2 regions of the Pseudoalteromonas sp. CH_XMU1449-3 genome follow, and region 2 is predicted to be linked to the other one. Evidence: predicted binding sites of a transcription regulator. Region 2 holds the regulator's gene; the other holds the start of a gene.
The links. The regulator sigma-54, encoded in region 2, starts transcription at its own class of promoters, with help from an activator protein. The targets are predictions, from matches to a motif close to GTTGGCACGNNNNTNGNNT.
Positions count from the first base shown of each region.

Region 1: a site for sigma-54 is predicted at 795-813, ahead of WA256_RS10015 (TorF family putative porin). Genes of this name have one in related genera too.

Region 1 is NZ_JAYMDY010000006.1:229,321-233,212, reverse strand. Features, by position in the region: gene WA256_RS10020 (hypothetical protein) at 1-623, shown strand, start outside; gene WA256_RS10015 (TorF family putative porin) at 912-1,589, shown strand; gene WA256_RS10010 (aldo/keto reductase) at 1,654-2,550, opposite strand; gene WA256_RS10005 (YIP1 family protein) at 2,718-3,428, shown strand; gene WA256_RS10000 (efflux RND transporter periplasmic adaptor subunit) at 3,477-3,892, shown strand, end outside.
Region 2 is NZ_JAYMDY010000025.1:14,743-18,634, reverse strand. Features, by position in the region: gene WA256_RS19350 (HPr family phosphocarrier protein) at 1-247, opposite strand, end outside; gene rapZ (RNase adapter RapZ) at 261-1,106, opposite strand; gene ptsN (PTS IIA-like nitrogen regulatory protein PtsN) at 1,107-1,559, opposite strand; gene hpf (ribosome hibernation promoting factor) at 1,563-1,850, opposite strand; gene WA256_RS19330 (RNA polymerase factor sigma-54) at 1,878-3,374, opposite strand; gene lptB (LPS export ABC transporter ATP-binding protein) at 3,482-3,892, opposite strand, start outside.

The sequences.
Region 1 (3,892 bases), on a different contig from region 2:
GTGCATTCGATGAGGCGCTTGTACACATTCCACTTGATGGTGAAGTAACGCAAGAACATTATCAGCATTTTATGGTTGCTTACTTCATGGCATTTAATGGCAGCGATGAAAAGCCAACGCTTGCTCCTGCTACTCGCTTGCTTGCGATGCGCCGACCTGACGTGTTTACACCAATCGTAAATAGTAAACTTGATGCCCTTTGTGCGGCATTAGGCATTACTAAGCTTAATAACCGTGATTTTGAGCGCTACTGGCAAGATGTTGTTGAAGCCATTCATAGCATGCCTTGGTTCAAAATGGCCAGTGCAGCAAATGAGCTTGAACAATCTCTGGTTGAAATCAAAGCCCTATTGCCTTGCTTCTTTTATTATGCAGATAAAAGTACCGCAGATAACTCTAACTATATTAAGTTGTTAAACAAACCTAAGAGTACCACAAGCTCAGCAGGTAAAAAGACCGTACGCCGTGGCAAAGAATCAGCAGAGATACTGGTGGACCGAGCATTAGCAAGTGATGATATCCCTGAACATATCAAAGCTAAGCGCGATTCAATCATCAGTGAAGTTGAAAAAGGCCGCAGTGTTGAAGAAACCATTACTCTAATGCGTGCAATTTTCGGCTAAGTTACTCTCAAATAAGCAAAACCCGGTTGCTTCGCAATTGTGCAACCGGGTTATTTTTTGCACCACACATGTGCGCATGAACAATTCAAATAACCATCCTTTTCACAATTAAATAAGTTTAAAAGCCTGTTTTTAAAGACTTTAAGCATAAAATATCCCGCTCAAAATTAACTTGGCACAACCAGTGCAATATCGTATCCAGACAACACATAGAAAATGTCCTCAAATAATAACCAGACTGCAATCTGAAAATGGGACAAAATCAACATAACAACAGGATACAGAAACATGCTAAAACTAAAAAAAACGGTCGCAGCAAGCGCCCTTGCGCTATTAACCTTGAGCTCAACATATAGCTACGCAGAAGTCACAGCAAACGCTGCGGCAACTTCAAACTACTTATGGCGTGGTCAAGAGCAAGGCGGTGGTGATGCTGCAATCCAAGGTGGTATCGACTACGCAAGTGAATCTGGCTTTTATGCGGGTACTTGGGTATCGAATGCTAGCTGGGCTGACGACATGACTTACGAGCTAGACCTTTATGCTGGTTTTGGCGGTGAAATCAATGAAACCTTTAGCTACGATGTTGGCTACATTTATTATGCATACCCAGATGCAGCGTCTTATACAGATGCAGACTTCTCAGAAATCTACGGTAGCATTAGCATGGGTAGCTTCACCTTTGGTGCAGCAGTCCTAGCAACATCAGCAGCAAGCGGTGACGGTACAGATTTTGGTGACTCTCTATATTTAAATGCTGACTATAGCTTCCCAGTTGGCAGTACCGGTGCAGAAATGGCCCTTCACTTAGGTCATTACTCAGGGGATTTCATTGGTGATGATGACATCATCGACTACGGTGTTTCAGTGTCGAAAGACGGCTTTACTTTCGGTCTTTCAGACAACGACATTGATGGTTCAGATGTAAAAGTGTACGTCGCTTACGCGGTTGACTTCACTTTATAAAGAATGTGTTACTTGCTGCAACACGAAGGGCCGTTAAGGCCCTTTTCTCGTTTTGGGCTATGTATTAAGGCACACTATGACCGGTTGAGCCTTGCCAAATACGATACCATTGTTCACGGTTCATAGTAAGCTGCTTAGCTTCAACAGCTGATTTAACACGCTCAATATTACCCGTACCAAGTACCACAGACGGTGCACTTGGGTGCATTAACAGCCAAGCATAAACAACTTGATCAATGGCTGTGGCGCCAATTTCAGCACCAACCTGCTCCAACACTGTACGTAAACGCACCGCTTTTTCATCATCACTTGAGAATATACGACCCCCAGCTAATGGTGACCAAAGCATAGGTTTGATATCGAGCAATTGGCATTGGTCTAAGCTGCCATCATCAAGGGCTTTCATCTCGTAAGGTGAAAACTCAATTTGATTAGTTACAAGCTCAAAGTCTAAACGCGACTGCAACAAGCTAAGTTGCGATGGGGTGAAATTAGATACACCAAAATCAATCACGTCACCATTTGCTTTTAGGGTATTAAATGCTTGTGCCATTTCATCGGCGTTCATCAAGTAATCAGGGCGATGGATAAGTAATACATCTAAACGATCGGTGTTAAAGTTTTTAAGTGACTGCTGTGCTGAGGCAATTATATGCGCGGCACTTGAATCATAATGATTTGCTTTGCCTTGTAACCCTAGGCTTGCAAACGCAGGCTTAATACCGCATTTAGTGATTATTTTGATTTCATCACGAATACTTGGTTTTAGTTTAAGCGCTTTACCAAATTCGGCTTCACAACCGTACTCACCGTAGATGTCAGCGTGATCGGTATGTGACACACCCATTTCAATTGCATTTTCTAAAAAACTTAAGCATTGCTGTGGCGTTACCTGCCAATCTAACAAGCGCCAGAATCCTAATACCAACTCATCAATACAACGACCTTTGCTATTCACCATAACGACCTACTATTCCTAATAAATTCGACTCAAATTAATCCTTAAACCATATCACAGATTTACTAATCACAGCTGTTAACATACAGTTACAAAACAAATTGCTAATTTGTTACTAAACAGGATATTTTAGTACCTAAAAACAAATGTTATAAAACAAGGAATAAAAAATGAAATCATCAAATGTCATGACCGCATTGGTTGATATTTTTATCAGCCCGAGCAAAGCCTTTAATGGCTTAAAAGAAGCAAAAGGTTGGTCTTTTGTTGCCTTTATTTTACTTGCCGGCATCCTCGCTGCCAGCATGTTTGCTTTTTACAATAAAGCTGACCCGCAGTTTTTAATCGATCAACAAGTGGCAGCGGCCAGTGTTGATGCCACCATTGCAGAACAAAAAATGATTCGCCAAAGCATGGAGCAAACCATAGATATGCAAGTATGGTTTGCTATATTTGGTGGCATCATTGGTTTGGCTGTTATTAATGCTCTAATGGCAGGCTACTACCTATTTGTATCTAAGCAAGATCCAGAAGCTAACTACGGTTATGGTGCGTGGTATGGCTTTGGTGTGTGGACCATGATGCCAATGATTATCTCAAGTCTTGGTTTACTCATCTTAGTATTAACTGCGAGTACCGACCAAATCTCACAGACGTTATTTAACTATGCTTCGATTAACCAACTTTTAATTGGTTTAGAAATTGGCCACCCATTTTACACCTTACTTGAAAGTCTCAATATCTTTTCTATTTGGGGTATTTTCATCGCAGCTATCGGTTTAAAGAGCTGGACTAATTTCACTTTCAATAAAGCGCTACTGTTTGCAGCTCTACCAAGTATTGTTATTTACGGTATTTGGACTGTAATCGCTCTCGTTTAATTCTGCTTTGAGCGGCAATATGCCGCTCTTAACTACCAAGGAAGTAACATGAAAAAAGCCATTATTATTGGCCTCGCTGTTACGGCATTTGTCGCTTTACTGATTTCAAAACAAGTCACAGGCAATAAAGATGCACCAGAAATGCATATTGCAGAAGTTGAACAAGGCAATATTGCCGATTCAATTTTAGCCTCTGGCAACCTAGTCTTTAACACCCAAGTGCAACTGCGCTCAGAAGTGACAGGCCGTGTAGCGAAAGTGTTTGTAGAGGAAGGTGAAAGTGTCACTGAGGGCGATATTTTAATGCGCCTAGATACGACTGCGTTTGAATCTGAAGTTGCACGCAACAAGGCCGTGCTTCGCGCAACCGAAATCGATATTAAACATAGCGAAACCCGATTAAAAAATATTGAGCGCCAATTAAGCCGCCAAAAAGAGCTTTATGAAGTTGGCCTTGCTGGCCA
Region 2 (3,892 bases):
CAATTAATTCGCCGATTGCCGTTAATGCAGCATCGGCGTCAGGGCCTTCGCATACAACGCGAACTTCTTTACCCTGACTACTTTCAAGTAGCATTAATGCTAACACGCTGTCGCCTTCAGCTTCTTTATCATCTTGATAAAGCGTAATTTTGGCATCAAATTGCAGTGCTAATTGCGCTAAAACAGTAGCAGCACGAGCATGTAAGCCAAGTTTATTTTGAATTAAAAAGGTATCTTCAGCGTGCATTGTTGGTGCCTAATTAAATGTCTTGTTCGCGGTGGCGAATTTTTACATTAGCATGGCTTTTGGCAAAGCTCTCACCAATTGTTTGCGCTAAGTAAACAGAGCGATGCTGGCCACCGGTGCAACCAATAGCAATGGTCAGGTAACTGCGGTTATTACGCTCTAAATGTGGCAACCAAGTTTGCACAAAGGTTTGTATTTGCCACGTGAACTTTTGCACTATGCTGTGGCTAGCTAGGTAATCTTTTACTGGTTGATCAAGGCCTGTTAGTGGCTTTAAATCAGGTTCCCAGTGTGGGTTAGGTAAAAAGCGTGCATCAAAAACGTAGTCAGCTTCTTTTGGAATACCATGCTTAAAGCCAAACGACATAAAAGTAATAATCAGCTTTTTATCTTTTTTACCTAAAATCTTTTCGCGAATTGATTCTGCTAACTGATGAACACTCAGATCAGTGGTATCAATCATAAAGTCAGCGCGAGTGATCAACACATCAAGCAGGATTTTTTCTTGTTTAATAGCCAGATCAAGCGGCAAAGAATCAATAGATAGTGGATGCAAGCGGCGTGTTTCTGAAAAGCGCTTGATCAGAGTTTGGTCATCACTGTCTAAATAGAATAGTGTTGGGTTTGCGAAACCTGGCAGGTACTCAAGAATATCATTAAATTCTTGCTGCTCTTTCGGTAAGTTACGCACGTCGATGCTGACCGCTATTTTATCGTAGTTATCAGACACACTTCGTACGAGCGATGGCAGTAAATTAACCGGAATATTATCAACGCAATAATAGCCTAAGTCTTCAAGTACACGTAAAGCGACCGATTTACCTGAGCCTGAGCGACCGCTGATAATTATTAATTCCATTTATGCCTCTGCTGATATGACCTGAAACAGTTGCTGATCGGTAGTAGCACTACGCAGCTGTTTACAAAATTCTTTATCTTTAAGTCTATCAGCAATTGTTGATAAGGTCTTTAGGTGAAGCTGACAGTCACCATCTGGTACGATGAGTGCCACAAAAATATCAACTGGACGATTATCAATTGCATCAAAATTAATAGGGGATTCACTCACTATCACAAATGCATGAGGCTCATCTGCGCCGCTCATTCGGCCATGTGGAATAGCAATACCTCGGCCAATGCCGGTGCTGCCTAGTTTTTCTCGGTTGAGTAAAGCATCTAGGATATCTTGTTGCGATAAATGAGGAAGCTGCTGGTGGGCCAGTTCGCTGATATATTCAAGAATTCTTTTTTTGCTATTAAAAAGGACCGCAGCTTTGCTGCAGTCCTGGTTAGTAAGTGAACTTAGTTTCATAATTTAATGTCGAGCTAATTTCTCTTTGTGTTTAATGACTTGGCGATCAAGTTTATCGATCAGTGAGTCAATGGCTGCGTACATATCTTGATGTTCTGTAGAAGCGAACAATTCGCCTCCGTTTACATGTAAAGTTGCTTCTGCTTTTTGGCTTAATTTTTCTACATCTAGAATGACATGAACATTATTAATATGGTCAAAATGCCTTTCTAGTTTTGCAAACTTGGTGTTTACATAGTCTCTTAATGAATCTGTGATTTCTACATGACGACCAGTTAAATTTAGTTGCATAAGCATTTTTCCTTCTATGTAAAACGTCTAAATCAGACTTTTACGCTGATTAGACGGAGGTATTGCTAGAGACTCACGATATTTTGCAATTGTACGTCTAGCTACTTTAATTCCTTGCTCAGCCAATATATCTGCAATTTTGCTATCACTCAATGGTTTAGCTGAGTTTTCTGCAGCGACTAACTTCTTGATTAAAGCGCGTATTGCTGTAGAAGAACACTCACCACCATTTTCGGTGCTGACATGGCTTGAGAAGAAATATTTCAACTCAAAAATACCCCGTGGGGTATGCATATATTTTTGCGTTGTTACCCGTGAAATCGTCGATTCATGCATTTCGACCATTTCAGCAACATCATTTAGCACCATCGGCTTCATTGCCTCAGGGCCATGCTCAAAGAAAGCTTGTTGTTGTTGAACGATACAGTTGGTCACTTTTAATAGCGTATCGTTACGGCTTTCTAAGCTCTTAATAAACCACTTTGCTTCTTGTAAGTGAGAGCGAATAAATTGGCTGTCGCTACTTGATTTAACAGAGCGAGACATAGCTGCATATTGGCTGTTCACTCTAATCTTTGGCATACAATCTGGGTTTAACTCGACTACCCAGCGGCCTTTTACTTTTTTTACTGATACATCAGGTATAACGTACTCAGATTCTTCGCGTACTATGCTATCCGCAGGCTTAGGATTTAAGCTGTGAATAAGCGTCATCACTTCTTTAAGCTCATTTTCTTTAAGCTTAGTCTTTTTCATCAAAGTTCGATAGTCGCGACTCGCTAATAATTCGATATGCTCAGATAAAACCATTTTAGTTTCAGCTAAATATGGCGTATCAGCATCGAATTGGCGTAACTGAATGCACAGACATTCTTGTAAACTGCGCGCGCCAATACCAACAGGATCAAATAACTGAATTCTTTTTAAGACCGCTTCGACTTCATCAAGTTCGATTTCTTCTTCATCGTTATTTTGATTAAAGCTTTCGACGATATCTTCACAGCTTACCGTTAAAATACCTGAGTCATCGATAGCTTCTACAATTGCCACAGCAATCGCTTCATCAGTAGGGCTAAATGGCGTGAGTTGCAATTGCCACATCAGGTATTCGTGAAGGGTTTCGGTTGATGCTCCCTGATAGATAGATTCATCTTCAGGCATTGGCCCTGACGATGTTGAAGGGGCGGCACTCATGTACTCATCCCAGGTAACATCCATTGCTAAGTCATCGCTGACGGTGTCTTTATTGAGAGCATCACTACTTTCTTGCTCGTACTCGCTAGGTGCTTCTTCGGCAGACGCGCTGACTTGCACATCGTCAGACTCCGCTTTTTGCTCATTCTTGCCGGTGCTTTCTTCGTTGTAATCCGCTTCTTCCACTTCAAGTAGGGGATTACTATCAAGCGCTTCTTGAATTTCTTGCTGGAGATCCAATGTACTGAGCTGCAACAAACGAATAGCTTGTTGCAGTTGTGGAGTCATTGTAAGTTGCTGGCCCATGCGCAGCTGTAATGATTGCCTCATGTATCCCTAACAATCCTTTTTAAGTTATCGATACCTGTATAAACACAGTTATCGATTTATTGTCATTGTTATAAGTCTAGCAGATGCTCTAGTCGCTGGCGTAATGGTTACAGCCTGAATTGCTCGCCTAGATATACATCGCGTACAGTTTGGTCTGCTAATACGTGCTCAGGTGTGCCTGATGCAATTAGCTCCCCATGAGAAACAATGTAGGCTTTTTCACAAACATCAAGGGTTTCTCGAACATTATGGTCAGTAATTAGTACACCGATACCACGATTTTTTAGGTGCTCAATAATTTTCTTTATATCTAACACTGAAATTGGATCAACACCAGCAAAAGGCTCATCTAAAAGGATAAATTTAGGATTAGCGGCTAATGCGCGAGCAATTTCTACACGGCGTCGCTCACCACCTGACAGCGCCATACCTTGGCTGTCACGAATGTGTTGAATACTAAACTCATCAAGTAAGCTATTGAGTGTTTCTTCGCGGGTGGTTTTATTTAGATCTTTACG